Regions from separate parts of the Cellulomonas sp. NPDC058312 genome, predicted to be linked through region 1. Evidence: riboswitches for the same ligand, from Rfam matches in the RefSeq annotation. Region 1 holds a riboswitch; each other region holds the start of a gene.
What was found. Region 1 has a riboswitch for S-adenosylmethionine ahead of ACFVXN_RS05640 (ABC transporter substrate-binding protein). Riboswitches for the same ligand answer to the same signal wherever they lie in the genome.
Positions count from the first base shown of each region.

Region 2: it holds a riboswitch for S-adenosylmethionine, as region 1 does, so the genes downstream of both, ACFVXN_RS11125 (DUF1737 domain-containing protein) here and ACFVXN_RS05640 (ABC transporter substrate-binding protein) in region 1, are expected to answer to the same signal.
Region 3: it holds a riboswitch for S-adenosylmethionine, as region 1 does, so the genes downstream of both, ACFVXN_RS15850 (methylenetetrahydrofolate reductase) here and ACFVXN_RS05640 (ABC transporter substrate-binding protein) in region 1, are expected to answer to the same signal.

Region 1 is NZ_JBHVZE010000002.1:282,754-292,744, forward strand. It holds gene ACFVXN_RS05620 (LLM class flavin-dependent oxidoreductase) at 1-510, shown strand, start outside; gene ACFVXN_RS05625 (rhodanese-like domain-containing protein) at 523-888, shown strand; gene ACFVXN_RS05630 (LLM class flavin-dependent oxidoreductase) at 1,109-2,221, shown strand; gene ACFVXN_RS05635 (LLM class flavin-dependent oxidoreductase) at 2,234-3,331, shown strand; SAM riboswitch class IV at 3,421-3,535, shown strand; gene ACFVXN_RS05640 (ABC transporter substrate-binding protein) at 3,616-5,247, shown strand; gene ACFVXN_RS05645 (ABC transporter permease) at 5,229-6,209, shown strand; gene ACFVXN_RS05650 (ABC transporter permease) at 6,206-7,117, shown strand; gene ACFVXN_RS05655 (dipeptide ABC transporter ATP-binding protein) at 7,114-8,823, shown strand; gene ACFVXN_RS05660 (ATP-binding cassette domain-containing protein) at 8,930-9,991, shown strand, end outside.
Region 2 is NZ_JBHVZE010000003.1:464,637-474,627, forward strand. It holds gene ACFVXN_RS11115 (AAA family ATPase) at 1-1,033, shown strand, start outside; gene ACFVXN_RS11120 (aminotransferase class V-fold PLP-dependent enzyme) at 1,091-2,485, opposite strand; SAM riboswitch class IV at 2,534-2,649, opposite strand; SAM riboswitch class I at 2,748-2,858, shown strand; partial or broken gene ACFVXN_RS11125 (DUF1737 domain-containing protein) at 2,865-3,050, shown strand; gene ACFVXN_RS11130 (rhodanese-like domain-containing protein) at 3,065-3,517, shown strand; gene ACFVXN_RS11135 (O-succinylhomoserine sulfhydrylase) at 3,514-4,785, shown strand; gene ACFVXN_RS11140 (hypothetical protein) at 4,894-5,550, opposite strand; gene purQ (phosphoribosylformylglycinamidine synthase subunit PurQ) at 5,721-6,416, opposite strand; gene purS (phosphoribosylformylglycinamidine synthase subunit PurS) at 6,416-6,703, opposite strand; gene ACFVXN_RS11155 (hypothetical protein) at 6,802-7,239, opposite strand; gene ACFVXN_RS11160 (cysteine hydrolase family protein) at 7,453-8,016, shown strand; gene ACFVXN_RS11165 (amidohydrolase) at 8,045-9,523, opposite strand; gene ACFVXN_RS11170 (FMN-binding negative transcriptional regulator) at 9,564-9,991, opposite strand, start outside.
Region 3 is NZ_JBHVZE010000005.1:159,898-169,888, reverse strand. It holds gene gcvP (aminomethyl-transferring glycine dehydrogenase) at 1-169, shown strand, start outside; gene gcvT (glycine cleavage system aminomethyltransferase GcvT) at 268-1,395, shown strand; gene gcvH (glycine cleavage system protein GcvH) at 1,426-1,797, shown strand; gene ACFVXN_RS15880 (LuxR C-terminal-related transcriptional regulator) at 2,046-2,288, shown strand; gene ACFVXN_RS15875 (LysR family transcriptional regulator) at 2,389-3,336, opposite strand; gene ACFVXN_RS15870 (YeiH family protein) at 3,406-4,482, shown strand; gene ACFVXN_RS15865 ((deoxy)nucleoside triphosphate pyrophosphohydrolase) at 4,555-4,971, shown strand; gene ACFVXN_RS15860 (Hsp20/alpha crystallin family protein) at 5,135-5,587, shown strand; gene metE (5-methyltetrahydropteroyltriglutamate--homocysteine S-methyltransferase) at 5,681-8,026, opposite strand; gene ACFVXN_RS15850 (methylenetetrahydrofolate reductase) at 8,035-9,084, opposite strand; SAM riboswitch class I at 9,090-9,185, opposite strand; partial or broken gene ACFVXN_RS15845 (SDR family oxidoreductase) at 9,335-9,991, shown strand, end outside.

The sequences.
Region 1 (9,991 bases):
GTGGCGGGGGAGCTCGGCCTGCCGATCGCGGCGAACTTCCACGTCAGCCCGGCGACCACGCTCGACACGGTCGCGGCCTACCGCGCGGCGTTCCGGCCGGGGGTGCTCGCCGAGCCGTACGTGGTCGTCTCCGCGGACGTCCTGGTCGCCGAGACCGTCGACTGCGCCCGGGAGCTCGCGACCCCGTTCGCCGACTGGGTGCTGTCGATCCGGCGGGGGACCGCCGGCGCGATCGCCTACCCCCGGCCCGGCGACGCGGTGCCGTGGGAGGCGCGCGACGCCGCCGAGCGGGCCGTCGTCGCCGACCGCGTCGACACCCGGGTGGTGGGCGACCCCGCGACGGTCGTCGCCCGCCTGGAGACCCTGCAGCGCGTCACGGGCGCCGACGAGCTGCTGCTCACCACCGCCACCCACGACCCGGCGGACACCCGCCGGTCGTTCGCCCTGCTCGCCGAGGCGTGGGGCGCCCCGGCGCCCGCCCGCACGTCCGACGCCGTCCTCGTCAGCTGAAGGAGACCCACCATGACCAGCACCGACCCCGCCGCACCCGCCCTGAAGCCCGCCGCGGACGCGGCCGCCGACGTCGCGCACGGCGCCCTGCTCGTGGACGTCCGGTCCGCCGGCGGCCGGGCCGCGCACGGGGACATCCCCGGCGCGACCCTCGCCGACCGGACCGACCTCGACGCGCTGTTCGGCCCCGCGCACGCCCCGGTCATCTCGATCGACACCCCGGTGGTCGTCGTGTGCGGCTCGCCCGCCGGTTCCGGACCCGTCGCCGAGCAGCTCGCCGCGCGCGGCTACACCGTCACCCACGTCGACGGGGGCTTCCCGGCCTGGAAGGCCGCGGGCCTGCCCGCCACCAACCCCACCGACCCCGCCCAGCCCTGACCACCCGCGCCCCACCCCGCCCCGCCCCCTCCCGCCCCGACCTCCCGCCCCGCCCCTCCCACGCCGCCCTCCCACCCCGCCGAGACAGGACCCGCGCGCCGACTCAGGGCGTTGGACCGACCTGTCTCGGCGCCGCGGCCCCTTCTCGGCGAGGCAACGCGGACGGGGCGGTCGGGGGACGAGGCACCGGGACGGGGCCAGCACCCGAAGGAGAGCCACCATGCCCGTCGAGTTCCTCGGCATCGCGACCGCCAGCGACGCGTCCGAGACGCGCGCCGCCACCACCCGCCCGTTCGACCCCGCGTTCCTGGAGCGGATCGTCCGGGCCCACGAGGACAACGGCTGGACCCGCGTCCTGTTCGCCTACGGGTCGTCCGGCCCCGAGCCCGCCGCGCTCGCCGCGTACACCGCGGCGCGGCTGGAGTCGATCGAGCTGCTGCTCGCGCACCGGCCGAACGTGTCCTACCCGACCTACGCGGCGAAGACGTTCGCCACCCTGGACCAGCTGTCCGGCGGCCGGCTGTCCGTGCACGTCATCACCGGCGGCAACGACCACGAGCAGCAGCGCGAGGGCGACACCCTCACCAAGGACGAGCGTTACGCCCGGACCCAGGAGTACATCCAGATCCTCAAGCGGGCGTGGACCAGCACCGAGGCGTTCGACCACCACGGCCGGTTCTACGACTTCGACGACTTCCACCTCGACACCAAGCCCGCCGACGGTCACGTGCCGACGATCTCGTTCGGCGGGTCCTCGGACGCGGCGTTCCGGGTCGGCGCCGCGGAGGCGGACATCTTCGCGGTCTGGGGCGAGCCGCTGGACCGCACCCAGGAGCAGATCGACCGCGTGCACGCCGAGGCCGCCGCCGCCGGTCGCACCACCCCGCCGCGGATCCACGCGGCGTTCCGGCCGATCATCGCCCCGACCGAGGAGCTCGCCTGGGAGAAGGCGCACCGGGTGCTCGACGCGATCGAGGCGCGCAAGGCGGCGCTCGGGGGCGTGCTGAGCAACCGGCACCCGGTCACCGCGCCGGAGAACGCCGGGTCGCAGCGGCTGCTGGAGATCGCGGCGCAGGGCGAGCGGTTCGACTCGGTGCTGTGGACCGCCACCGCGCGGGCGACCGGCGGCGCGGGCAACTCCAACGCGCTGGTCGGCACGCCCGAGCAGGTCGCCGAGGCGCTGCTGGCGTACTACGACCGGGGCGTGCGGATCATCTCGGCCCGCGGCTACGACCTGCTGGACGACGCCGTCGACTTCGGCCGGTACGTCATCCCGCTGGTCCGCGAGGGCGTCGCCGCCCGGGACCGCGCGGCCGCCGCCGTCGCCGCCTGAGGGGGCGGGGGCGTGCGGTTCCAGCTGCTCGACATCGTGTTCAACCCGCCGCACCCGGTCACGGGCGCGGCGGTGCCCCCGGCGGACCGCCTGGCGCGGACGGTCCGGCACGCGGTCCTGGCCGAGGAGATCGGGTTCGACTCGTTCGCCGTGGGGGAGCGGCACGCCGGCGACGTGCTGTCCTCGGCGCCGACCGTGATCCTCGGGGCGATCGCGGCGTCCACCAGCCGGATCCTGCTGTCGACCGGCGTCACCGTGCTCGCGCTGCTCGACCCGGTGCGCGTCGCGGAGGACCTGGCGACCGTGGACCAGCTGTCCCGGGGCCGCCTCGAGATCGTGATCGGGAAGGGCAACGAGGTGCTGCAGTACCCGCTGCTCGGCCTGGACATCGACAAGCAGTACGAGTACCTGGCGGAGAACTACGAGCTGCTCCGCCTGCTGCTCTCGGAGGAGGACGTGACCTGGGAGGGCCGGCACCGGCACCGCCTGGAGCACGCCACCACGCTGCCCCGGCCGTACGCGGGGCCGTTCCGGATCTGGCACGGCTCGGCGACGTCGCGGTTCGCGGTGGAGCTCGCGGCGCGGTGGGGCGACCCGATCGTGACCGCGAACGCCCTGCAACCGCGGGAGAACTACCAGGTGCTGATCGACCACTACCGTGAGCAGTACGCGGCGCACGGGCACGACCCGGCGCACGCCCACGTCGGGTCGGGGTCCGGCGGGCTGTTCCTCGCCGACACCACGGAGGCGGCGGTGCGGCAGTACCGGCCGCTGTACCAGGGTCAGGTCGACGCGGCCGCGCGGCGCGGCTACGGGGCGGACGCCGTCGGGCGGGCGCCGAGCTTCCGGACCCTCGAGGAGGCGGTCGACCGGGGTCCCGCACTGGTGGGCTCCCCGGAGCGCGTGGCCGAGAAGATCCTCGACTACCACCGGTCGTACGGGCACGTGCTCCAGTCCGTGTCCGTGAACCACCTGCTCGACCCCGCCGAGCAGGAGGACGTGCTGCGCCGGTTCGCCGAGGAGGTCGTGCCGCTGGTGCGCGCCGAGGTGAAGTCCGACCTGTGGACCGAGGCCGACCCGCGGCGCGCGGCGGGCTTCACCGCGGCGTGACCCCGCCGGCCACCACACGAAGATCCGCGATGTGAGAACCCGCGGCGGTTCCTTGACCAGGTCCGCCGCCGAGGGTTCCCTCACCCCCAGGTGACGAGCGCCAGCGCGCAGGCCCGGCTTGCTGGCCAGCAACCCTTCGACGTGACGGGGTGCTCCGGGAACGACCTGACCCGACCGCGACCGCGGACCGGGTAAGCACGGCGACGACACGCCGGAGCGCGCCCCCGCGCGCCCCGGCCGGCGCCCCACCCCGGCCACGGCCGGTGACGACCAGGAGTGCACGCATGACCACCTCCCCCTCGCGACGCGCCACCCGCCCCGCTGCGGCCGCCGCGGCGCTGACGACCACCGCGCTGCTGCTGACGGCCTGCTCCGGCGGGTCGACGGGCACGGGCGCGGCCACCGACGCGGCCGCGTCCGCCGAACCCGTCGCCGGCGGCGACCTGCGGTTCGCCATCACCGTCGACTCCCGGTGCATCGACCCGCAGCAGGTCGGCAACAACGACGCGATCGCCGTCGCCCGGCAGACCGTCGCCTCGCTCACCGCGCAGGACCCGGAGTCCGGCGAGATCGTCCCGTGGCTCGCCGAGAGCTGGGAGATCGACGACGACGCGTCGAGCTACACGTTCCACCTGCGCGACGACGCGACCTACGCGGACGGGACCCCCGTCGACGCCGCGTCGGTCAAGACCAACTTCGACGCGATCGTCGCGCTGGGCGCCACCGCGTCGCTCGGCTCGCAGTACCTCGTCGGCTACGAGGGCACGACGGTCGTCGACCCGCTGACGGTCACCGTCGACTTCGCCGCCCCGAGCGCGCAGTTCCTCCAGGCGTCGTCGACCTTCTCGCTCGGTCTGCTGTCGCCCGCGTCCGCGGCGCTGACGCCCGAGGAGCGCTGCGCCGGCGACTACATCGGGTCCGGCCCGTTCGCGGTCGAGTCGTACACGCCGGACCAGGAGGTCGTGCTGACCAAGGTGCCCGGCTACGCCTGGGGCTCCGCGGCCGACGACCACACCGGCGAGGCCTACCTCGACACCGTCACGTTCCAGGTCATCCCCGAGTCCTCCGTCCGCGCCGGCAGCCTGCAGTCCGGGCAGATCGACGCGACGGCCGCGATCGCCGCGGTGGACCAGCCGCAGTTCGACGGCAACGGGTTCTGGCTGCAGCAGCGCGCCAACCCCGGCGTGGCGTACCAGCTGTTCCCGAACGAGTCGAGCGCCCTCGCGTCCGACGAGGCGGTCCGCGTCGCGATCTCGAAGGGCATCGACCGGCAGCAGATCGTCGACACGGTGCTGACCGAGCGGGACCAGGCGGCGACCGCCGTGCTGTCCCACTCCACGCCGCTGTACGAGTCCCTCGCGGACGACCTGGCCTACGACCCGGACGGTGCCGTCGAGGTGCTCGAGGACGCCGGCTGGGAGCTCGGCGACGACGGCATCCGCGAGAAGGACGGCCGGCGGCTGTCCACCACCGTGACGTTCTGGCAGGACCCGGCGCCGCTGGAGCTCGTGCAGCAGCAGCTGCGCCAGATCGGGGTCGACCTGCAGCTGCAGCACGTCGAGATCGCGGAGTCCACGGCGATCAAGGCCGACGGGGACTTCGACTTCGACTACTACAACCTCACGCGGTCCGACCCGGACGTGCTGCGCTCGGTGTTCTCCGCGAACGCCCGCAACGTGAACAAGCGGACCCCCTCGGAGGTCGACGACCTGCTCGACCGCTCCGCGGCCGCCACCGACCCGGCCGAGCGCGCCGAGCTCGTCACCCAGGCCTCCCGGCTGCTGATCGAGCAGGGGCACGCGATCCCGGTCTACGAGCTCTCGACGACCGTCGCCGCGGCCGACCGCGTGCACGGGCTGGCGTTCGAGGGGTCCAGCCGGATCGACTTCTACGACGCGTGGGTCGACGCGAGCTGATGGGCCGCTACCTCCTGCGGCGCGCCGCCCAGGGCCTCGTGGTGCTCTGGGCGGCGTTCACGCTCGCGTTCTTCGTGCTGTACCTGCTCCCGAGCGACCCGGCGGCCCTGGCCGCCGGCGCCGGGGGCGAGGTGCAGGACGTCGACCCGGCGCTGCTCGACGACCTGCGCGCCCGCTACGGCCTCGACCGGCCCCTGCTGGTGCAGTACGGCGACGCGCTGCTGCACGCGGTCCGGCTCGACTTCGGGCCGTCGTACCAGTCCGGGGCGCCCGCCGGCTCGCTCGTCGCGCAGGCGCTGCCGGAGACCCTGAAGCTGACCGGCGCCGCGCTGGTGCTCGCGGTGCTCGCCGGGACGGCGCTGGCCGTGGCGAGCGTGCTGCCCCGCAGCCGGGCGCTGCGCCAGGTGCTGTCCGCGCTGCCGCCGCTCGGCGTCGCGCTGCCCACGTTCTTCGTCGGCCTCGTGCTCCTGCAGTGGGTGTCGTTCCGCGCGGGTCTGCTCCCCGCGATCGGCAACGCCGGCTGGCAGAGCCTCGTGCTCCCGGCGGTGACGCTCGCGGTCCCGCCGGGCGCGCAGCTCGCGCAGGTCCTGTCGCGCAGCCTGCGCGGGACGCTCGGCGAGCCCTACGTCGAGACCGCCCGGGCCAAGGGCGCCGGCCGGCTCCGGGTGCACCTGGGGCACGCGCTGCGCAACGCGGCCATCCCCGCGTTCACGATGCTCGGCGTGATGGTCGGGGCGCTGCTCGGCGGGGCCGTCGTCACCGAGACGGTGTTCTCCCGGGTGGGGCTCGGCCGGCTGACGGTCCAGTCCGTCAACACCCAGGACGTGCCCGTGGTGCTCGCGATCGTGTCGCTGTCGGCGCTGGTGTTCGTGGTGACCACGCTCGTCGTGGACCTGCTGTACCCCGTGCTCGACCCGCGCATCGAGTCGCGGGGCGTCCCCCGAGAGGCGGTGCCCGCATGACCACCATCGAGATCGCCGACCGGCACGACGCCCGCTCGATCATCCGGCACGGCCGGGTGCGCGGCGCCCGCGCGGCCGGCCCGTGGGCGCGACGTGCGGCCCGGTACCTGGTGCGCCGACCCGGCCTGGTGCTGGCCGGGCTGGTCCTGCTGCTGGTCGCCGCCTGGGCCGCCGCGCCGGCCGTGTTCGCCTCCGGCGACCCCCTGACCGGCGTCCCCGCCGACCGCCTGCAGCCGCCCTCGGCCGCGCACCTGCTCGGCACCGACCACCTCGGCCGCGACGTGCTGACCCGCGTGGTGCACGGCGCGTCGCTGTCCCTGCGCACCACCGTGCTGGCCGTGCTCGTCGGGCTCGTCGTCGGGTCGACCCTCGGCCTGCTCGCCGGGTTCCTGCGCGGCTGGGTGGACGACGTGGTCGGCCGCCTGGTCGACGTGCTGCTCGCCGTGCCGAGCATCCTGCTGTCGCTCGCGATCATCACCGCGCTCGGCACCGGGTCCACGAAGATCGCGGTCGCGGTCGGCGTCGGCGCGGTCGCGACGTTCGCCCGCGTGATGCGCGCCGAGGTGCTGCGCACGTCCACGTCGGTCTACGTGGAGGCCGCCCGGGCGTCCGGCTCGCGCTGGTACGCGGTGCTCGGCCGGCACGTGCTGCCGAACTCCGCCGGGCCGGTGCTCGCGCTGATCGCCCTCGAGCTCGGCGGCGCCGTCCTCGCGGTGTCCGCGCTGAGCTTCCTCGGCTACGGCACCCCGCCGCCCACGCCCGAGTGGGGCTCGCTGGTGTCCGGCGGCCGCGACTTCCTCGCCACCGCCTGGTGGCTGACCACCCTGCCCGGGCTCGTGATCGTCGCGGTGGTGCTGGCCGCCAACCGCGTCGCGCGCGCCCTCGAGACGACGGGAGAGGACCAGTGACCCAGCTGCAGCAGGAGGCCTCGCCCGTCGCGGCGGGTGCGCCCGGCACCCCGGTGCTCGAGATCACCGGGCTGGAGGTCGGCTACCGGGCGGACGGCGGCACGTACCGCGCGGTGCGCGGCGTCGACCTGGTCGTCCGGCCCGGGGAGGTCGTCGCCCTGGTCGGCGAGTCCGGGTCCGGCAAGAGCACGACCGCGCACGCGGCGCTGCACCTGCTGTCCCGCGGCGGCGCCGTCACCGGCGGCACCATCCGCCTCGCGGGCCGGGACGTCTCCGACCTGACCGAGCGCGAGTGGCAGGCCGTCCGGGGACGTGAGGTCGGCCTCGTGCCGCAGGACCCGACGGTGTCCCTCAACCCCGTGCAGCGCGTCGGTGACCAGGTCGCCGAGGTGCTGGTCGTCCACGGGCTCGCGCGGCGCCGTGCCGCCCGGGAGCGGGCGGTCGCGCTGCTCGAGCAGGCCGGCATCGACGACCCGGCCGCCCGCGCGCGCCAGTACCCGCACCAGCTGTCCGGCGGGATGCGGCAGCGCGTGCTCATCGCCATCGCGATCGCGGCGGGCCCGCGGCTGGTCGTGGCCGACGAGCCCACCAGCGCGCTGGACGTGACGGTGCAGCGGCGGATCCTCGACCACCTCGAGACGCTCGTCCGGGACCGGGGCACCGCGCTGCTGCTCATCACCCACGACCTCGGCGTGGCGGCGGACCGGGCCGACCGGATCGTCGTGCTCGAGCAGGGCGTGGTCGTCGAGCAGGGGCCCGCGGCCGAGGTGCTGCGCGCGCCGCAGCACCCGTACACGCGTCGGCTGATCGCCGCCGCGCCGAGCCTGGCGAGCGGGCGGCTGGTGGCGACCGACGTCCGGGTGCCCGTGGCGGCGGCCGATCCCGGACCGGCGGACCCCGTGCCCGCCGCGCCGGTCCTGGAGCTCGACGCGGTCCGCAAGGAGTTCGCCCTGCCGCGCGGCGCGGCGGCCCGGTCGGTCGTGGCCGTCGACGGGGTCGGTCTGCGCGTCGAGCGCGGCCGGACGTACGCGCTCGTCGGGGAGTCCGGGTCGGGCAAGAGCACGACCGCCCGGATCGCGCTGCGCCTCGAGCGGCCGACGTCGGGCCGGGTGCTGTTCCGCGGCGACGACGTGACCGCCGCCCGCGGCGAGACGCTGCGCCGGCTGCGGCGCGGGTTCCAGGTCGTCTACCAGAGCCCGTACGCGTCCCTGGACCCGCGGTTCACGGTCGAGCAGGTCATCGCCGAGCCGCTGCGCGCGTACGGCGTCGGTAGCCGTGCCGAGCGCGCCGACCGGGTCCGCGAGCTGGTCGCCGACGTGGCCCTGCCCGCCGACGTCCTGCGGCGCAGCCCCCGGGAGCTGTCCGGCGGGCAGCGGCAGCGCGTCGCCGTCGCCCGGGCGCTGGCGCTGCGGCCCGACCTGGTCGTCCTGGACGAGCCGGTGTCCGCGCTGGACGTGTCGGTGCAGGCGCAGATCCTCGAGCTCCTGGTGCGGCTCCAGGCCGAGCACGGGCTGACGTACCTGTTCATCTCGCACGACCTCGCCGTGGTCCGGCAGGTGGCGGACGACGTCGGGGTGCTGCACCGCGGCCGGCTCGTCGAGCAGGGCCCCGCGGAGGCGATCCTGCTGGACCCGCGGCAGGACTACACCCGCGAGCTGGTCGCCGCCATCCCCGGCGGGCGCGTGCGGGCGGGGGCGCACCGGTGACCGCGGCGGCGCTGCACGACGTGGTCACGGCGTTCCTGGGCTGACCGGGCCCGGCGGCGCAAAACGCTTCGGGGATGTGGGACGTCCGGCCTAGGGTCGAGGAACCATGCTCGACACCACCACGGCCACCAGCGCCACCGCCACCGACCCCACGACCGCCGGGCCCGACGGAGCCGGAGGTCCCGCCGTGCGCGGTCCCCACGCCGACCCCGCCCGCCGCCTCGACTGGCGCCGGCTGCGCGGTCCCGTCGCCGTGCTCGCGCTGCTCGCGCTCACCGTCGGCGCCGTCGGGTCGGCGCTCGGCACCTGGGTCGCGGGGACGATGGCCGAGGACCCAACCACGGCGGGCCTGCTGCTCCTGCTCGCCTGCCTGGTCGGCGCCGCGCTGGTCGACGCCGCCGGGCAGGTCGCCTGGGCCGGCGTCGTGGACCGGGCGGAGGGCCGGCTGCGCGGCGACCTGCTGAGCGCCGCGCTGCACCAGCCGCTCGCGACCCTGTCCGAGCAGGCCGTCGGCGAGGTCCTGGACCGGGTGGACGACGACACGCACGCGGTCGGCTCGCTCGTCCGCCGGCAGCTGTGGGGGATGGGACGCACCGTGGTCGGCTGCGTGCCGATGTGGGTGGTCGCCGGCCTGACCTGGTGGCCCGCCTGGGCGCTGTTCCCCGTGCTCGGCGTGCTCACCGTCCTGGTGGTGCGCCCGTCGCTCGGGGAGATCGCCCGCCGCAAGGTCGTCGAGGAGCGCGCGTGGACCGACAACGCCGCCGCGTTCGAGGAGGCCGTCGCCGCCCGGGACGACCTGCGCACCAGCCACGGGCAGGCGTTCGCGGTCCGGCGGCTCGCCGAGGCGTCGGCCGTCGTGCACCGCACGCTCGACCGGGTGCTCGCGGTGGAGACCCGCATGACGGCACGCGCGGGCCTGCTGCTGCACGCCCTGCTCGCCGCGGTCGCGGTGGCCGGGGTCGCGCTGGCGGGCGGGGGCGACCTGTCGATCGCCCGGCTCGTCACGCTGTTCCTCGTCACCGCGTCCTTCGTCGGGCAGTTCGACATGCTCGCCCGGCACCTGCCCGACCTCCAGGAGGGCATCGGCGCGGCCATCCGGATCCGCGAGCTGCTCGACTCGCCGCCCGAGCCGACCGGCGGGCTGCCCGTGCCGGACGGACCGCTCGAC
Region 2 (9,991 bases), on a different contig from region 1:
GCGCTCGATCGTCGACCACGTCGTCGCCGACTGGGCGCGCACCACCGGGCAGCCGGCACGCGTCGACGCCCGCGCGGTCGAGCTGCTGGTGGCGAACCTCGCCGGGGTGTCGCACGGCGACGCGGAGCGGCTGGCGCGGGGCGCGGTCTTCGACGACGGCGCCCTGCTGCCGGCCGACGTGCCCGCGGTGACGCGCGCGAAGCACGCGCTGCTCGCCCGCGACGGGGTGCTCGCCTACGAGCTCGACACCGTCCCCCCGGACCAGGTCGCGGGCATGGCCCGGCTCCGGCAGTGGCTGGCCCGTCGGGCGCCGGCGTTCGACGGCAGCGCGCCGCACCTCGACCCCCCGCGCGGCGTCCTGATGCTCGGCGTGCAGGGCTGCGGCAAGAGCGTCGTCGCCAAGGCCTCCGCCCACCTGTTCGGTGTGCCGCTGCTGCGGCTCGATCTCGCGGCGACGCACGACAAGTACGTCGGCGAGTCCGAGCGGCGGCTGCGGGAGGCGCTGGCGACCGCCGAGGCGATGGCCCCGTGCGTGCTGTGGATCGACGAGATCGAGAAGGCCGTGCCCGCCGGCGGCGACGACGCCGGTCCGGGCCGCCGGCAGCTCGGGACGCTGCTGACCTGGCTCGCCGAGCCGCACGCGACGGTGTTCGTCGTCGCGACCGCGAACGACATCACCGCCCTGCCGCCGGAGCTGATCCGCAAGGGCCGGTTCGACGAGATCTTCTTCGTCGACCTCCCCGGCCCGGACGTGCGCGCCGAGATCCTGGGGATCCACGCCGCCCGCCGCGGGGTGCCGCTCGACCCCGCCCTGCTGCCCGACCTGGTGCTGGCCACCGACGGGTTCTCGGGTGCGGAGATCGAGCAGGCCGTCGTCGCCGCGACCTACACCGCGCACGAGGGCGGACGCCCGCCGGGTGCGGCGGACGTGCTCGCCGAGGCGCGCGGCACCCGCCCGCTGTCCCGCGTGATGGCCGAGCCCGTCGCGCGCCTGCGCGCCTGGGCCGGGCCGCGCACCGTCCCCGCCGACTGACCGCCTGCGGGCCCCGGACCGGACCGTCCCCTGCTCGGACCGGTCCGGGGCAGCACGTCAGTCCTCGACGGCGGGACCGCACGCCGCGGCGGCGGTGGCGGCGATCGCGTCGATCCCGGAGACCGCCGGGCGCGGCCGGGTGTCGCCGGCGACGGTCCAGCAGCCGTCGACGACCTCGTACCGGGCGCGCGGCCCGTCGGCCACGAACGCGAGCAGCCCCGCGACCAGCCGGTCGACCGTCTCCGCCGTGCTGCCGACGCCCACCGAGGCGCGCAGCGCCCCGCCGTCCACGCCGACCCGGGCCAGCAGCGGGTGCGCGCAGAACCGGCCGTCGCGCACCCCGATGCCGTGCTCGGCGGACAGGTAGGCGGCGACGAGCCCGGAGTCGTGGTCGCCGACCGTGAACGACACGACGCCCACCGGGTCGGTCGAGTCCGACCACAGGCGCAGCACCCGGGCGCCGGGCACCGTGGCGAGCCCGGTGACGAGCCGGTCGCGCAGCGCCTCCTCGTGGGCCGCGAGCGCACCGGCCGGCAGGGCCTGCAGGGTGTCGCAGGCCTGGGCCAGCGCGACGGCGCCGAGCACGTTCGGCGAGCCGCCCTCGTGCCGCGCCGGCGCCGGCTGCCACAGCGTCCGGTCGGTGCGCACGTCGCGCACCGCGCCGCCGCCGGCCAGGTACGGCGTCCCCGCGTCCAGCCAGTCGCGGCGACCCACGAGCGCGCCCGCCCCGAACGGCGCGTACGTCTTGTGCCCGGAGAACGCGACGTAGTCCACGCCCGACTCCGCGAGCGAGAACGCCCGGTGCGGGAGCAGCTGCGCGCCGTCGACGGCCACGCGCGCCCCCGCCTCCTGCGCGAGCGCCACGACCGACGTCAGCGGCAGCGCCTCCCCGGTCACGTTGGACGCGCCCGTGAGCGTGACCAGGGCGTACGGGCGGCGCGCGAGCTCGTCGCGCAGCGCGACCAGCGTCGCGGCCACGGTCGGCGCCGCGGGCAGGATGGTCGCCGTGCGACCCGTGTCCCGGAACGCGCTGACCCAGGGCAGCAGGTTCGCGTGGTGCTCGACGTCCAGCACCAGCACCCGGCCGCCGTCCGGCACGCAGCCGGCCAGCAGGTTCAGCGCGTCGGTGGTGTTGCGGGTGATGACGGCGACGTCGTCGGGGCGCGCGCCGACGAACCGGGCGACGGTCGCCCGGGACGACTCGTACAGCGCGGTGGACACCTGCGACAGGTACCCGGCGCCGCGGTGCACCGACGCGTACAGCGGCAGCACCTCGACGACCCGCGCCGCGACGGCCTCGAGCGCGGGCGCGGACGCCGCGTAGTCGAGGTTCGCGTACGCGACGGACCGGCCGTCGACGAGCGGCACGCGGGTGTCGGCGCCGACGACGGGCAGGAGGGCGCGGTCGGGCGCCTCGGTCGTGGCACAGGTGGCGGTGGTGGCGACGGACATGGGACTACCCCCGAGAGGAATCGGTGGGGGCCCGGGTACGGCCGGGTCACCCCGCGCTTGCCGGCCACCGAACGGTGGACGGCCAGGTCGTCACCCGGGGCACCCCGCCGCGGAGGGAGGGTTGCCGGCCAGCAAGCCGGGGCTCAGTGCTGGCACTCATGACCTGCCCCGAGGATAGGGAGCGCCCGCCCCGGCATGTCAACACGTGTCCACCCTCCGACCCGGGTGAAGCACCCCCGCGGCGGCATGGCGTAGCATCGCCGCACCATCCAGAGCGGCCGAGAGATCTGGCTCGTCGACGCCGCAGCAACCCGCGGTCCTGTGCCCCGTGCACGGGGCCGGCCGAGGGTGCTTCCGCCAGGTCCGATGGAGGAGACGCATGACCGACACCGACGACCGCCTGCGCTACCGGCTGCTGACGGGACCCGACGACCGCTCGTTCTGCGAGCGGGTGAGCGCGGCCCTCGCCGAGGGCTACGAGCTGCACGGCGGCCCCGCCGCGACCCACGACGGCGAGCGCGTCATCGTCGCGCAGGCCGTGGTGCTGCCCGCCGCCGCGACCAGCACGGTGCGCCCGCTGTGAGCGCGCAGCACGGACACGGGGACGGGCCCGGCTACGCCGGCGACCTCACCCCGCAGGAGGCCTGGGACCTGCTCGCGTCCGACGAGCGCGCCGTCCTGGTCGACGTCCGCACCGAGGGCGAGTGGCAGGGCATCGGCGTCCCGGACACCGCGGACCTCGACGCGCAGGACCGGACCGCGTTCGTCCAGTGGACCGACGCGTTCGGCCGCCCCAACCCGACGTTCCTCGACGAGCTCGCCGCCGCCGGGATCACCGCCGACGAGCCGCGCCCGGTGGTGTTCTTGTGCCGGTCCGGCGTGCGGTCCGTCGCCGCCGCGACCACCGCCACCGCGGCGGGCCTCGGTCCGGCGTACAACGTGCTCAGCGGGTTCGAGGGCGACGTCGGCCCCGACGGGCAGCGGGGCCACTGGGGCTGGCGCGCCGCCGGCCTGCCGTGGCGGTCCGCGTGACCGCGCCCACCCCCGGCCCCGCCCCCGCTCCCGGCCCCGGCGACTGGCAGGACCCGCGGCTCCCCCGCGACACCCTGCGCCCCGACACCCTCGCCGTGCGCGGCGGGCAGGTCCGCACGGCGTTCCAGGAGACCTCCGAGGCCCTGTTCCTCACCCAGGGCTACGTCTACGACCGCGCCGCCGACGCCGAGGCCGCGTTCGCCGGCGAGGCCGACCGGTTCCTCTACTCCCGGTACGGCAACCCGACGGTGTCGACGTTCGAGGAGCGGCTGCGGCTGCTCGAGGGATCCGAGGCCTGCTACGCGACCGCGTCCGGCATGTCGGCGGTGTTCACGGCGCTGGCCGCGCTCGTCCGGTCCGGGTCGCGCGTCGTCGCGGCGCGCGCCCTGTTCGGGTCCTCGGTCGTCATCTTCGACGAGATCCTCGCGGGCTGGGGCGTGCGCACCGACTACGTCGACGGCCACGTCCCGGAGCAGTGGGAGGCGGCGCTGTCGACGCCCGCGGACGTCGTGTTCTTCGAGACCCCGTCGAACCCGATGCAGGACCTCGTCGACATCGCCACGGTCAGCCGGCTCGCGCACGCGGCGGGCGCGGTGGTCGTCGTCGACAACGTGTTCGCCACCCCGGTGCTGTCGAAGCCGCTGCGGTTCGGCGCGGACGTCGTCGTGTACTCCGCGACCAAGCACATCGACGGCCAGGGGCGGGTGCTCGGCGGGGCGATCCTCGGCACCGACGCGTTCGTGCACGGCCCGGTGCAGACCCTGATCCGCAACACCGGCCCGTCGATGAGCGCCTTCAACGCGTGGGTGCTGCTCAAGGGCCTGGAGACGCTGTCCCTGCGCGTCCGGCACCAGACCGCCTCCGCGCTGACGCTGGCCGGCTGGCTCGAGCAGCACCCGGCGGTCGCGCAGGTCCGCTACCCGTACCTGCCGTCGCACCCGCAGCACGCCCTGGCGCTCGCCCAGCAGGACGGCGGCGGCACGGTCGTCACGTTCGACCTGCGGGTTCCCGAGGGCGCGACGCCGGACGTGGCGAAGAAGACGACGTTCGGCGTCCTCGACGCGCTGCGGGTCATCGACATCTCGAACAACCTCGGCGACGCGAAGTCGATGGTCACGCACCCCGCGACCACCACGCACCGCAAGCTCGGCCCGGCGGGCCGCGCGGCGGTGGGCATCGCGGAGTCCACGGTCCGCCTGTCCGTCGGTCTCGAGGACCCCGCCGACCTCCGCGACGACCTCGCCCGGGCCCTCGACCACCTGACCTGACCGGGCCCCCCGAGCCGGCCTCCGGTGGAGTGGTCCTGACCGACACGCTCGGCGTGCCGAGCAGGATCACTCCACCCAGCCGGGGCGGCCCTGGGGTTGCCGCCCGGGTCAGGCCACCAGGGAACGGAGGTCCGCGGCCGCGGCCGGGCCGCCGGACAGCGGGTGCAGGACCACCCCGTCGACACCCGCGCGCCGGGCCAGCTCGCGGACCTCGGCGACCAGGCGGTCGCCGGTCGTCACCACCCGGGTCGCGGCGGGCGACCAGCCCAGCCCGGCGAGCGCGTCCAGGTACTCCAGCTGCGACCGCTTCCGGCGGGCCGTGAGCTCGTCGGCGGCCACGACGACCTCGAGGTCGAGCAGCACCCGCACGTCCGCGCGGTCGCGGCCGGACGCGGCGACGGCGTCGTCGACCAGCGCGGCCACCCGGGACAGCGCCCCGACGGACGGCACCGCGACGGAGAACTCGAGCCGGACGACGTCGGCGTGCACGCCGGCCAGGGCGATCGCGGAATCGGAGCCCGGCCGGGACTCGACGGTCCGCACGCCGTAGTCCGGGGCCAGGACGTGGATCGTGGGCTCCGGCCCGGCGGGCGGGACGGGCGTGGCGGCGACCGGCGTGGGTGCCGGCGCCGGCAGCGTCGGGGTCTCGTCGGGCAGGGCCGGCGGCAGCGGCCGCAGGGCGGCGCGGTGGCGGCGGGCCGGGGCGGGCAGGTGACGGGTGGCGACCGCGAGCGCGCGGTCCAGCACGGGCTGAGCCTGAGACATGACGGGGTGTCCTCGACGGGTGAGGCGGGGTGCGCAGCGAGGGCCGTGGCGGCCGCGGGCGCGCGGGGTCGTCAGCTCAGCGACAACACACCCGGGTCAGGAACACGCGGGAACGGTACCCCGCGCCCGGTGCCCCCGACCACGGCCTGTCCACATCCCGGTCCCCCGTGTCAGGAGACGAGCGCGCGCATCACCGAGGTGAAGAACCGCAGCCCGTCCGTGCCCGAGCGCGGGCCGCGGGCGCCGTCCGGACCGAAGCCCGCCTCGACCGCGTGCTCGGGGTGCGGCATCAGGCCGACGACGTTGCCGCGGGCGTTGCTGATGCCCGCGATGTCCCGGCGGGACCCGTTGGGGTTGCCGTCGGTGTAGCGGAACACCACGCGCCCCTCGCCCTCCAGCTCGTCCAGCGTCGACTCGTCGGCGACGTACTGGCCGTCCTGGTTCTTCAGCGGGATCGTGATGCGCTCCCCCTGCTGGTACTCGCCGGTCCAGGCGGTGCCGGTCTGCTCGACCGTGAGCACCTGCTCCCGGCAGACGAAGTGCAGGTGGTCGTTCTTGATCATCGAGCCGGGCAGCAGGTGCGCCTCGGTGAGGACCTGGAACCCGTTGCAGATGCCCAGCACGGGCATGCCCTTGCCTGCGGCCTCGACGACCTCGCCCATGACGGGCGCGAACCGGCTGATCGCCCCGGCCCGCAGGTAGTCGCCGTAGGAGAACCCACCGGGCAGCACCACCGCGTCGACGCCGCGCAGGTCGGCGTCGGCGTGCCAGAGGGCGACGGGCTCGGCACCGGCGAGCCGCACGGCGCGGGCGGCGTCGCGGTCGTCCAGGGTGCCCGGGAAGGTGACGACGCCGATCCGGGTCATCAGGCCAGACCCCCGGAGGCGATCGTGGCGGCCGCGTCGGCCTCGGAGTCCGCGACCCGGACGACGTCCTCGATCACCGGGTTGGACAGCACCTGGGTGGCGGCCTCGGCCGCGGCGGCGAGCACCTCGGGGGTGACGGGGCCGTCGACCTCCAGCTCGAACCGCTTGCCCTGCCGGACGGAGGTGAACTGGCCGAACCCGAGCCGCGGCAGGGCGCCGGCGACGGCCTTGCCCTGCGGGTCGAGGATCTCGGGCTTGGGCATCACATCGACGACGACTCGTCCCACGGGTGGGCTCCCTGGTTCGCGGCGGGGGGTGTGGTCAGGTGCGGGCCCAGCCTACCGACCGCCGGGGCCTGCTCGGTGCCGGGTCCCGGGCGCCGGGCTCAGGCCGCGCGGACGACCCCGACGGACGCATCGCGCCCGCTGGTCAGGTACGCCATCACCCCGGCGTTGTCGGCGCCCGCCAGCTCGGTGGCGTAGCCCACGACGACCATCGCCCACCCGCGGTCGAGCAGCGCGTCGAGCCAGTCGTCGTCGTGCTCGGCGACCAGCTCGGTCTCGTCGCCGACCCAGAGCGTCGCCCAGCCGCCGGCGGCGGTCAGCGAGGCGCGGTAGTCGTCCACCTCGGTCAGCCGGTCTCCCGTGTGCGGACCCAGCCCGAGGGCGGACGTGAACCGGTCCAGCCGCGCGAGGGCGCCGGCGTCGCCGGACGTCGGGTGCACCACCCAGCAGGCGACGGGGCGGCCGTCACGGGGGTGGAACCCGAGCGCGGTGCGGGCGGCGAAGCCGTGCGGGGCGAGAACGCGCAGGTCAGGACTCATATGGTCGACGACGTTACGACCCGGTACCCGGCGGCACCAGGGACCGTTGGGTGGTACCACCCCGGACGACCGCCGGGCACCACCCGAACGGTCGACGCAGCCGGGTGCGGGTCCCCCGGACGGGTCACGCGCGCGCGGAGGTCGACGGGATCTCGACGGCGGACGGCGGTCGCGCCCCTGGTCGACGGGCCGGCGCCCCGGGACGATGGCCGCATGGACCTCACCCCGGACACCGCCCTCGTCGTGATCGACGTGCAGCAGGGCTTCGACGACGCCTCGTTCTGGGGTCGGCGGGACAACCCCGACGCCGAGCAGCACATCGGCCTGCTGCTGGACGCGTGGCAGGCCTCGGGCCGCCCGGTGGTCGTCGTGCAGCACACGTCGGTGTCCTCGGCCCCGCTGCTCGCGGACGCGCCGGGGCACGCGTTGAAGCCGGTGGTCGCAGACGCCCGGCCGGCGCTGCTGGTCGACAAGCAGGTGAACTCGGCGTTCTACGGCACGCCCGACCTGCACGCGTGGCTGACGGCCGCCGGGATCCGGCAGCTCGTCCTGTGCGGGATCCAGACCAACATGTGCGTGGAGACCACGGCGCGGATGGCGGGCAACCTCGGGTACGACGTGGTGCTGCCGCTGGACGCGACCCACACGTTCGACCTCGCTGGCCCCGACGGCACGGTCCTGCGGGCCGAGGACCTGGCCCGCGCGACGGCCACGAACCTGCACGGCGGCGGGTTCGCGCGCGTGGTGACGACGGCCGAGGTCCTCGCGCTCGCCTGACACCGCGCCGGGGCGGCCCGCGCGGGGGTCAGAAGGTCCGGTGGGTCCAGCGGCCCGCGAGCAGCGTGCCCGCGACGGGCATGTCCCGGAGCACCGGCGCGTGCAGCGGGTCCGCGTCGAGCAGCACGAGGTCCGCGGGGGCGCCGACCGCCAGGGTCAGCGGCTGCCCGTCCGTGGAGGACCGCAGCGCGGTCAGCAGGTCGAGCCGCTGCTCGGGGTGCCACGGCTCGCGGCCGTCGCGGGCGCGGTCCACCGCCGCCGCCACGGCCTGCCAGGGGTCGAGCGGCGCGACCGGCGCGTCCGAGCCCATCGCGAGCCGGACCCCCGCGGCGGCGAGCGAGGCGAGGGCGAACGCGCGGTCGGTGCGGCCGGCCCAGTGGTGGTCGGCGACGTCGCGGTCGTCCATCGCGTGCTCGGGCTGCACGGACGCGACCACGTCGAGCGCGGCGAACCGGGCGACGTCGGCGTCGGTGAGCAGCTGGGCGTGCTCGATCGAGCCGCGGGCGCCGCTCGCCTCGAACGCGTCGAGCGCGAGGGTGTTGGCGTGGTCGCCGATGGCGTGGATCGCGCAGGTCAGGCCGTGGCGGTGGGCGTGCGCCATCAGCGGCACCAGGTGCTCGGTGGGGACCGACAGGATGCCGTGCGCCTCCGGCCCGCTCAGCCCGGGGTACGGGTCGTGGCAGTACGCGGTCCGGGTGTTCAGCGAGCCGTCGGTGACCACCTTGAGCGGGCCCTGCTCGAGCAGACCCCCGGTGCCGACGACGACGTCGCCGGTGCGCAGCTCCTGGGCGAGCACGCCGTCGAGGTACGGCTCCCACACGCCCGCCCGGACCCGCAGGGCGTCCGAGCCCGCGGCGATCCGGCGGCGCCAGGGGCCGAGGTTCTCGGTGATCTCGAGCTCGACGACGCCGACCACGCCGCGGGCTGCCGCGGCCCGCGCGGCCTCGTCGACCCACGCGTCGGCGACCTCGTCGGTGACGTGGTCGACGACGCTGGTCAGCGGCAGCCACTCGGCCTCGCGCAGCAGCCCGGTCGGGTGGCCGGCGACGCCCGCGTACCGCAGGCCCGCGGTGCTGAACCAGGCGCAGTGCAGGTCGCCGGACACGAGGACCACGGGCGTCTCGCCGACCGCCGCGTCGAGCACGGCGGCGGTCGGCTCGTCCGGCCACAGGCCGTCGCGGAACCCGTAGCCGACCAGCGCGGTGCCGGGCGTCAGCGGGCGGGCCGCCAGCCGGTCGAGCACGATCCGCACGGCGTGCGCGGCGGACGTCGCGGCGGACACGTCGAGCCGCTGCCGGGCCAGCGCCCACTGCGTCATGTGGGTGTGCGCGTCCCAGAGCCCGGGCAGGACCGTGCGCCCGTCGACGTCGACCTGCTCGACGCCCGCGCCGACCGTCGCCGCGAGGTCCGGGCCGACCGCCTGCACGCGGCCGTCGCGCAGCAGGACGTCGACGGTGCGCGGGGCGCCGAGCAGGCGGGCGCGGGTGAGCACGAGCGGTGCGGTCACGGGGGTCTCTCTCGGTCGGGGCGGTGGTGGTGCGCGACGGTCAGTCGGCGCGGCGGTCGAGCTCGGCGCGCATGGCGTCGGCGAGCGCCGGGTGCGCGTAGTGGGGGTCGGTGCGCAGGGCCGTGGTGACGCGCTCCGCGACCTCGCGGGGCTTGTCCTGGCTGAGCTTGGCCTTGGCCTGGTAGCGGGTGACCCGCAGCCGGATCCCGACGGCGCCAGGGGCGATCCGGCGGGCGTACCCCTCGACGTCGGGCATCCGGACCGGGTCGGGCATGGGGGCCTCGTACCGGTCGACGGTGGCGGCCATCACGGCGTAGGAGTCCTCGGGGTCGAGCAGCTCGAGGGTGCCGTAGAGGTGCACGGCCACGTAGTTCCACGTCGGGACCGCGGGGGCGTAGCCGTACCAGCCGGGCGACACGTAGCCGTACGGGCCCTCGACGACGAGCAGGTGCTCGCGGGTGCCGTCGA
Region 3 (9,991 bases), on a different contig from region 1:
CGACTGGGACAAGCCCTACGGCCGGGAGCTGGCGGCCTACCCGGTCGCCGCCCTGCGCGCCGGCAAGTACTGGCCGCCGGTCCGGCGGATCGACGGCGCGCACGGGGACCGGAACCTCGTCTGCGCGTGCCCGCCCATCGAGGCCTACGCCGAGGAGCCCGCGCTGTGAGCGACCTGACCACCACCCCCGCCACCGAGACCCCCGCCGACACCCCCGCCACCGAGACCCCCACCGAGACCCCGGCGACCGACGCCGCGACCGACGCCGTGCTGTCGCCGCTGCACGCGGAGCACCTGGCGCTCGGCGCGACGATGGTGCCGTTCGCCGGCTGGACGATGCCGCTGCGCTACACGTCCGACCTGGCCGAGCACCAGGCGGTCCGCACCGCCGCCGGCCTGTTCGACCTGTCCCACATGGGCGAGCTGCACGTGGACGGCCCGGGCGCGGGCGCGGGCCTCGACCTGGCGCTGGTCGGGAACATCTCCGGCCTGGCGGTCGGCCGCGCCCGCTACACGATGATCGTGCAGCCCGACGGCGGCGTGCTCGACGACCTGATCGTCTACCGGCTCGGCGAGGAGCAGTACCTCGTCGTCGCCAACGCGTCGAACGTCGCGGTCGTCCGGGACGCGCTCGCCGAGCGGCTGGCCGACGTCGACGCCTCGCTGACCGACCGGTCCCTGGAGACCGCGCTGATCGCGGTGCAGGGCCCCCGCGCGGTGGAGATCGTCACCGGGCTCACGGACCCCGCGCACGTCGAGGCGGTCCGGGACGTGAAGTACTACGCGGGCCTGCCCGCGACGGTCGGCGGCGTCGAGGCGCTGGTCGCCCGCACCGGCTACACGGGCGAGGACGGGTACGAGCTGTTCGTGCCCGCCGATGCCGCGCCCGACCTGTGGCGGGACCTGCTGGCCGCCGGTGCCCCGCTGGGCCTGGTGCCCGCCGGGCTGTCCGCACGTGACAGCCTGCGGCTCGAGGCGGGCATGCCGCTGTACGGCAACGAGCTGGACACCACGACCGCGCCCCACGACGCCGGCCTCGGCCGCGTGGTGGGGCTGGACAAGGTCGACGCCGACGGCGCACCCCTGCCGTTCGTCGGCCGGGAGGCGCTGGCCGCCCGCGCCCACGCCACCCCGTCGCGGGTGCTGGTCGGCCTGGTCGGCTCCGGCCGGCGCGCGGCCCGGCACGGCTACGAGGTCGTCGCGTCCACCGAGCCCGACGCCGCGACGGTCGGCCGGGTCACCTCGGGCGCGCCGTCCCCGACCCTCGGCACCCCGATCGCGATGGCGTACGTGACCCCCGAGGTCAGCGCCGTCGGCACCGAGCTCGCCGTCGACGTGCGCGGCCGGCGCGAGCCCGTCCGCGTCGTCGCCCTGCCCTTCTACCGGCGCGCCTGACCCCACCCCGCTTCCCCCGAGGAGAGACCCGTGAGCGAGATCCCCAGCACCCTGCAGTACACCGCCGAGCACGAGTGGATCGACGGCGCGTCGCCGGCCACCATCGGCATCACGAAGAACGCCGCCGACGCCCTCGGCGACATCGTCTACCTGGAGCTGCCGACGGTCGGCAGCGAGATCACCGCCGGTGCCGTGGTCGGCGAGGTCGAGTCGACCAAGTCGGTGTCCGAGCTGTTCTCGCCCGTCACCGGCACCGTCGTCGAGGTCAACCAGGACGCCGTCGACGAGCCGTCCGTGGTCAACGGCGACCCCTACGGCGCCGGCTGGCTGTTCCGCGTCGACGTGACCTCGACGGGCGAGCTGCTGTCGGCGGAGGAGTACGCGGCGCGGATCACGGACTGAGACGGGGCCGCCCCGCGTTAGTCCGTTCGGGTGGTTTCGGCCCCGGGAGCCGGATATCGCTTCCCGGTGGTGGTGACCAGGCCTTTGGCCCTAGCACGTCCGGCGGTAATACGCATTCCTCCCGGCCCACTTTCAGGCGGGTGAGATCCGAACTGCGATGCCGGTGCCCAGACTTGCCGATCAAGCGGTCATAGGCCGCCGGACCCCCCAGCAGCCGGTCACTCGCCACACGTACACCGGAGGACAGCATGGCCACCCTGGAGCTCGCACCGACCGCGTCCACCACCAGCATCCTCGGCGAGCCGCTCACGACGCGTGAGCGGGTCGTGCTCGCGGAGCTCGGGGAGGACGTCACCCTCGAGGACATCGCGCGTCGCCTGTTCGTCACCCGCAACACGGTGAAGTCCCAGGTCCGCTCGGTGTACCGCAAGATCGGCGTCTCCACGCGCGCCGAGGCGGTCGCCTGGGCGAAGGCCGCCGGCATCCGCTGACCGACCCGCCGTCCCCTCCCCCCCCGGGGGACGGCGCCACGACGCAGGGCCGCGTCCCGCCACCTCGGCGGGAGCGCGGCCCTCGTCGTCCGCGGGCGCGTCAGCCGGGCGCGGTGGACCGCAGCACGTGCTCGGCGAGCTCGCGGGCGGCCGGAGACGGGCGCCGCGACCGCGCCCACACGACCCGCAGGGTCCGGCGCAGGTCGACGCCCTCGACCGGCACCCGGCGCAGGTCGCCGCGGGCGATCTCGTCGGCGACCGTCAGGCGGGACAGCACGGCCGCCGCGGACCCGCCGCGCACCACGGCCTTCACTGCCGACGTCGACCCGAGCTGCGCCGGCGACCCCGTGACCGGGTGCCCGGCGGCGGCCAGCGCCCGCTCCAGGACGGCCCGGGTGCCGGAGCCGGCCTCGCGCACGGCGAGCGGCGCGGCGGCGAGCTCGGCCGCGGTCACGGGTCGCTGCCGGCGTGCCCACGGGTGCCCCGGCGCGACGACGATCACCAGCTCGTCGTCCCCGACGGCACGCGCATGCAGGCCGTCGGGGACGTCCGGGCCCTCGACGAACCCCAGGTCCGCGCGCCCGTGCAGCACGGCGTCCACGACGTCCCGGGAGTTCGCCACCTCGAGGTCGACCACCGCCGCGCCGGCCGGGCGCGCCGCGAGCCACCCCGGGACCAGGTACTCGGCGATGCTCAGGCTCGCGGCGACCCGCACCCGCGCGCCGCTGGCGGTGCGCAGCGCCTGGACCTCCTGCTCGAGCGCGTCCGACGCGGCCAGCACGTCCCTCCCCCGGTGCAGGACGGCGGCGCCGGCGTCGGTCAGCCGGGTGCCGGACGCCGACCGGGCGACCAGGGTCAGGCCGGTCTGCCGCTCCAGGCGGCGCAGCCCGGTGCTCACCGACGGCTGCGCCAGCCCGAGCGACCGCGCGGCGCCGGACAGGGAGCCGTGGGCGTCGACGGCCTCCAGCAGCTCCAGGGCGCCGAGCGGGACCCGGCGCGCGGGGGGTGCCGTGTGCGCGGTCGGGCCGTCGGGCCGCGGGTCTTCCATAGCCTCAGGCTAGGGCCTGCCAGGCAGGTCGGCGTTCCGGCGCGAGCCCCCGACCGGCACCGTGGACCCGTGCCCAGCCCTGCCGCCCCGCGCCCCGCCTCCCCGCGCGCCGCCACCACGCGCCCCGCCGCGACCGCGGCACCGGGGGCCCGGGGGCTGGCGCCGGGGGTGCTGGTGGCGCTGCTGCTGGCCGCCGGGTGCGTCGCGCTGACGGCGGCGGTGCCGGTCGTCCCGGGGCTGCTGGTCGCGATCGTCCTCGGTGCGGCGGCCCGCGCGGTCGGCCTGGTGCCCGCGGTGCTCGACGCGGGCCTGGCGTGGACCGCACGCCGCGTGCTGCGCACCGGGGTGGTGCTGCTGGGGCTGCAGCTGTCCCTGGGCGACCTGCTCGGGCTCGGCCTGCGGGAGGTCGCGGTCCTGCTGGTCACGGTGGCGGCGACGTTCGGCGTCACGCTGTGGCTCGGTCCGCGGCTGCGGGTCGGCCGGGCGCTGACCCTGCTGATCGCGACCGGGTTCTCGATCTGCGGGGCCGCCGCCGTGGCCGCGATGAGCCCGGTGGCCGACGCCGAGGAGGACGACGTCGCCACGGCCGTCGCGCTCGTCACGCTCTACGGCACCCTGGCGCTGCTGGTGATCCCGGTCGCCGCGCGGGTGCTCGGCCTCGGCGACCGGACGGCCGGGCTGTGGGCCGGGATGTCGGTGCACGAGGTGGCCCAGGTCGTCGCGGCCGCCGGGACGGTGTCGGCGGCGGCGCTGACGGTCGCGGTCGTCGCGAAGCTCGCGCGCGTCGTGCTCCTGGCGCCGCTGGTCGCCGGCACCGGCATCGTGCGGCGGCGCCGTACCGCCCGGGCGGACGCGGCCGTCCCGGAGCAGGCGCCCGCGCGTCGTGGTGGCCCGCTGGTCCCGCTGTTCGTGGTCGGGTTCCTGGTCGCCGTGCTCGTGCGGTCCGCCGGCCTGGTGCCCGACGCCGTCCTCCCGGCGGTGAAGCCGGTGACGACGCTCGCGCTCGGCGCGGCGATGGTGGCGCTCGGCACCCAGATCCGGGTCGGCCGGCTCGTGCGCACCGGGGGTCGACCGGTCCTCCTCGGCGGCATCGCGACCGCGGTGGCCGCCGGCGTCAGCCTGACGGGCCTGGTGCTCGCCACCTGACGGGCCTGGTGCTCGCCACCTGACGGGCCCGGTGCTCGCCACCTGACCCGGCGCCGCTGGCAGACTGCGCGCATGACTCCCGTGCTCGTCGTGGCCGCCGCGATCGTCGACGACCTCGACGCGCCCCGGACGCTGCTGGCCGCGCGCCGCCGGTCGCCGGCGAGCCTGGCCGGCCGGTGGGAGTTCCCGGGCGGGAAGGTCGAGCGGGGCGAGGACCCGCAGGACGCGCTGCACCGCGAGCTGCGCGAGGAGCTGGGCGTCGAGGTCGGTCTCGGCGACGAGCTGGTCGGGCCCGACGACGGCTGCTGGCGCCTCACGCCGACGTACACGATGCGCCTGTGGCGCGCGGAGCTCGTGGCGGGGGAGCCGGAGCCCCTGGTCGAGCACGACGCGCTGCGCTGGCTGCCGGCGGGCCGGTGGCTCACGGTGCCCTGGCTGGACGCGGACGTGCGGATCGTCGAGGCCCTGGCCGCCACGCACCGACCCTGACCAGGGCGTTCATCTCTCAGCGAACAGGTGGCTGCTCGATCTGGCACTCGGCACCCTCGAGTGCTAGAACAGGTCGCGTAGCCCCTTCCGGTGCGACCAGGCGCCGGGGGAGTACCCGGTCCCGGACCGCCCGGGACCACGCTCGTGAGGGAGGTGACGGGCTGTGGCTACGCGATTCGACCCGTTCCAGGAGATGGACCGCCTGATGGGGCAGGTGCTCGGTGCGCAGCGCGCGTCGGCCTCGATGCCGATGGACCTGTACCGCGCCGGTGACCACTACGTCCTGCACGTCGACCTGCCGGGTGCCGACCCGGGCTCGATCGACGTGAGCGTGGACGACCGCACCCTGACGATCCGGGCGCAGCGGACCGCGCGCACCGAGGACGGCGTGCAGTGGCTGGCCAAGGAGCGCCCGGTCGGGACCTACGCGCGGCAGCTGACCGTCGGCCGGGGCCTGGACCTCGACGCGATCTCGGCGTCCTACGCGGACGGCGTCCTCACGCTGACGATCCCCGTCGCGGAGGAGGCCCGGCCGCGCCGCATCGAGGTCGCGACCGGCTCCGCGCCGACGACCATCGAGGCCGGCAGCGAGACCCCGCAGCACGCGGCCGGCTGACGGCCGACCGTTCGGCCCAGGGACCGGACCACCCACTGCGGCCCCGGCCCCCACGACGGGGGACCGGGGCCGCGGCGCGTCGGCGGGTCCGGGTCAGGCGGTCGGCACCGCCAGCGACGCGCGGACCGTGCGGGTCGCCGCCAGCACGTGCTCCAGCGACGGGGTGACCTCGGCGTAGCGCCGGGTCTTGAGACCGCAGTCGGGGTTCACCCACAGCTGGGCGGGGTCGACCACGCGCACCGCCGCCGCCAGCAGCTCGGTCACCTCGGCCTCGGACGGCACCCGCGGGGAGTGGATGTCGTAGACGCCGGGGCCGATGCCGCGCGGGTAGCCCTCGCTGGCGATGTCGGCCAGGATCTCCATCTTCGACCGGGCGGCCTCGATGGACGTCACGTCGGCGTCCAGGCCGTCGATCGCCGCGAAGATCTCCCCGAACTCCGAGTAGCACAGGTGCGTGTGGATCTGCGTGTCCGGGCGCACCCCCGCGGTCGCGAGCCGGAACGACGCCACCGACCAGTCGAGGTACGCGGCGTGGTCGTCGGCGCGCAGCGGCAGCAGCTCGCGCAGGGCGGGCTCGTCGACCTGCACGATCGCGGTGCCCGCGGCCTCCAGGTCGGCGATCTCGTCGCGCAGTGCCAGGGCGACCTGGTTGGCGGTGTCGGCCAGCGGCTGGTCGTCGCGGACGAACGACCAGGCGAGGATGGTCACCGGGCCGGTGAGCATGCCCTTGACCGGCTTCGGGGTGAGCGACTGGGTGTAGGTGGTCCACGGCACGGTGATCGGCGCCGGGCGGGACACGTCGCCCCAGAGGATCGACGGCCGGGTGCAGCGCGACCCGTACGACTGCACCCAGCCGTTGCGGGTGACCGCGAACCCGTCGAGGTTCTCGGCGAAGTACTGCACCATGTCGTTGCGCTCGGGCTCGCCGTGCACCAGCACGTCCAAGCCGATCTGCTCCTGCAGCTCGACGACGCGGCGCACCTCGGCGCGCATCTCGTCCTCGTACTGCTCGGTGGTCAGGTCACCCCGCGTGAACGCGGCGCGGGCGTGCCGGATCTCCGGGGTCTGCGGGAACGAGCCGATCGTCGTCGTCGGCAGCGCCGGCAGCCGGAGCCGCTCGGCCTGCGCGGCGCGACGGGTCTCGAAGTCGCCGCGGCGGAACGCGTCGGCGGACAGGCCGGCGAGCCGGTCGCGGACCTCGGGCCGGACCACGCCGGGCGCCTCGGCACGCGAGCGGCGCGCGTCGGCGGCCGCGAGCAGCTCGGCGTGCACGGCCTCGCGGCCCTCGGTCAGGCCGGTCGCGAGCGTGACGACCTCGACGGTCTTCTGGTCGGCGAACGCGAGCCAGGACCGCAGCGTCGGGTCGAGCTGCGGCTCGTCCTCGACGTCGTGCGGCACGTGGAACAGCGACGTGGACGTGCCGACCGCGACCTGGCGGGCGCCCAGGCCCTCCAGCCGCTCCAGGCCGCCGAGCGCCGCGTCGAGGTCCGCGCGCCAGATGTTGTGGCCGTCGACGACGCCGCCGACCAGCACCTTGCCCGCCAGCCCGGGGACGGGTCCCGCCGGGACGGAGCCGCGGACGAGGTCGAGCGCCAGGCCCTCGACGTCGGTGGCCGCGAGCACCGGCAGCGCGTCGCGCAGGTCGCCGTACGGGGCGGCCACCAGCACCGCGGGCCGCTCGGCGGCGGGCAGGTCGGTCGCGAGCACGCGGTACGCCTCCGCCGCGGCGGCGAGCAGGCGGTCGGCGGGCACACCCGTGGAGTCGGACACCAGCGCCGGCTCGTCCAGCTGCACCCAGGTCGCGCCGGCCCGCGCGAGGTCGCGGAGCAGCTCGACGTACACGGGCAGCACGTCGGCGAGCCGGTCCAGCGGGTGGAAGCCCTCGGGGGCGTCCTCGGTGGGCTTCGCGAGCGCCAGGTACGTCACCGGGCCGACGAGCACCGGTCGGGTCAGCACGCCGTCGGCGAGGCCCTCGGCGAACTCGCGCACCGGGCGGTCGCTCGCGTACCGGAAGGCCGTCGCCGGGCCGATCTCCGGGACCAGGTAGTGGTAGTTCGAGTCGAACCACTTGGTCATCTCGAGCGGCAGGTCGTCGCCGCGGCCGCGCGCCACCGTGGAGTAGCCCGCGAGGTCCAGGGCGCCGTCGGTCGCCAGGTCGGCGAACCGCTCCGGCACGGCGCCGAGCACGGCGGTCGCGTCGAGCACCTGGTCGTAGAAGGAGAACGCGCTCGGGATGGCGGGGAGCCGGGTGTCGAGCCCGAGCTCCGCGAGCCGGGTGCGGGTCCGGCGGCGCAGGTCCGCGGCGGTGGCCTCGACCTCCTCGGCGCTCGCGCGGCCGGCCCAGAACGCCTCCAGGGCCTTCTTCAGCTCCCGGCGGGGTCCGATGCGCGGGTAGCCCAGGACGGTGCCGGACGGGAAGGGGTGGGTCTGCTCGGTCATCTCTCGCCTCAGGTGGTGGGGACAGGGGTCAGGTGGTCGTCGGTCGCGACGGCGGCGCGCGCGGGCGGCCCGTCGCCTCCCAGGCCGGCGCCCTCGAGGAGGTCGAGCGCGGGGCCGTGGGTGTTGAACGTGTAGAGGTGGATCCCCGGCGCGCCACCGTCGAGCACGGCGTGCGCGAGGTCGACGCCGAGCCGGGTGCCCACGCGGTGCCGCCGCGCGACGTCCGCGGGGTCGTCGCCGTCGAACGCGTCGAGCCGGTCCAGGACGTCCGCGGGGACGGGCACCCCGGTGAGCTGGGCCACGCGGCGCAGCCGGGCGGGGTCGGTCATCGGGATGATCCCCGGGATCACCGGGATCGTGACGCCCGCGTCGCGGGCGAGCTCCAGCAGCTCGCGGTAGGACGCGGCGTCGTAGAACACCTGGGTGATCGCGAAGTCCGCGCCGGCCTCCTGCTTGGCCAGCAGCGCCGCGACGTCCTGCTCCCGCGTGCTGCCGGCACCGGGGTTGCCCCGGGGGAACGCCGCGACGGCGACGGACAGGTGCCGGGTCGCGGCGCGGACCGCCTGCGCGGGGCTGCTCGCGCAGCGACGGGCCTCGACCTCGCGGAGCAGGCGGACCAGGGCGGCCGCGGTGGGCAGGCCGTCGGGGTGCGGGGCCCAGGAGCCGTCGGCGGGCGGGTCGCCGCGCAGCGCCAGGAACGACCGCACGCCCTCGTCCAGGAACTCCTCGACGGTCGCGGCCAGGTCCTCCCGCGACGCCGCGACGCACGTGAGGTGGGCGATCGGGGTCAGCGAGGTCTCCCGCAGCAGGCGGCGGACGAGGGCGCGGGTGGTGTCCCGCGTGCTGCCGGACGCGCCGTAGGTGACCGAGACGAAGTCGGGCCGGACGGCGGCGAGCTGCTGCACGGTCGACCACAGCCGCGGCGCCGCGTCGGGGTTCCGGGGCGGGAACAGCTCGAAGGACACGGTCGGCCGGTCGACGGCACCGAGGCCGTCGACCACCGCGGCGCGCGGGTGGTCGAGGTCGTGCGGGTGCACGGGTACGTCGTGACTGCTCATCGTCAGCTCCATCGGACCTGGCGGAAGCACCCACACCCTCACGGGGAGGGGGGTTGCTGCGACGTCGTCGAGCCAGGTCTCTCGGTCGCTCTGGATGGTGCGGCCACAGTAGGGCGGCTCCGGCGGGGCGTCCAGTGCCCCTGACGCGTCACGGAGTCGTGGTGCGCGTCACACCCGCTCACATCGTGGGCCGCTGCGTCGTCCAGGGGGTGAGCGGGCCCGCCGGGCCCGCACGACGGAGGGACCGGACATGCGGATCGTGGTGGTCGGGGGAGCAGGACTGGTCGGGGCGCGGCTGGTGACCGTGCTGCGCGGGCGGGGGCACGACGCCGTGGCCGCGTCGCGCCGCACCGGAGTGGACACGTGGACGGGTGCCGGGCTCGCCGCGGCGGTGGCCGGGGCGGAGGTCGTCGTGGACGCGACGAACACCCCCGACTTCACCCGGGCGGGCGAGTTCTTCCCGGCGTCGGCGGTCCACATCGCGGACGCCGCGGCCGGCGCCGGGGTGCGGCGGTCGGTGCTGCTGTCGGTCGTGGGCGTCGACCGGGTGCCGGGCAACCCGTACTTCGCGGCGAAGGTCGCCCAGGAGCGGGCGGCGGCCGAGGGCGTCCCGACGACGGTGCTGCGGGCGACGCAGTTCTTCGAGTTCGCCGACGCGGTGGCGGACCAGGGCACCGTCGACGGGCGGGTCCGGGTCGGGGCCGACGTGGTGCAGCCCGTGGCGGTGGACGACGTGGTCGACGTGCTCGCGGACCTGGCGACGGGCACGGGCGGACAGGCGGGTCGGGTGGACCTCGCGGGGCCGGAGCGGATGCCCACCGACGTCTGGGTCCGCCGGGTGCTCACCGCCGCCGGCGACCCCCGCGAGGTGCAGGTCGACCCCGCGGCGGACCCGTTCGGCACCGGG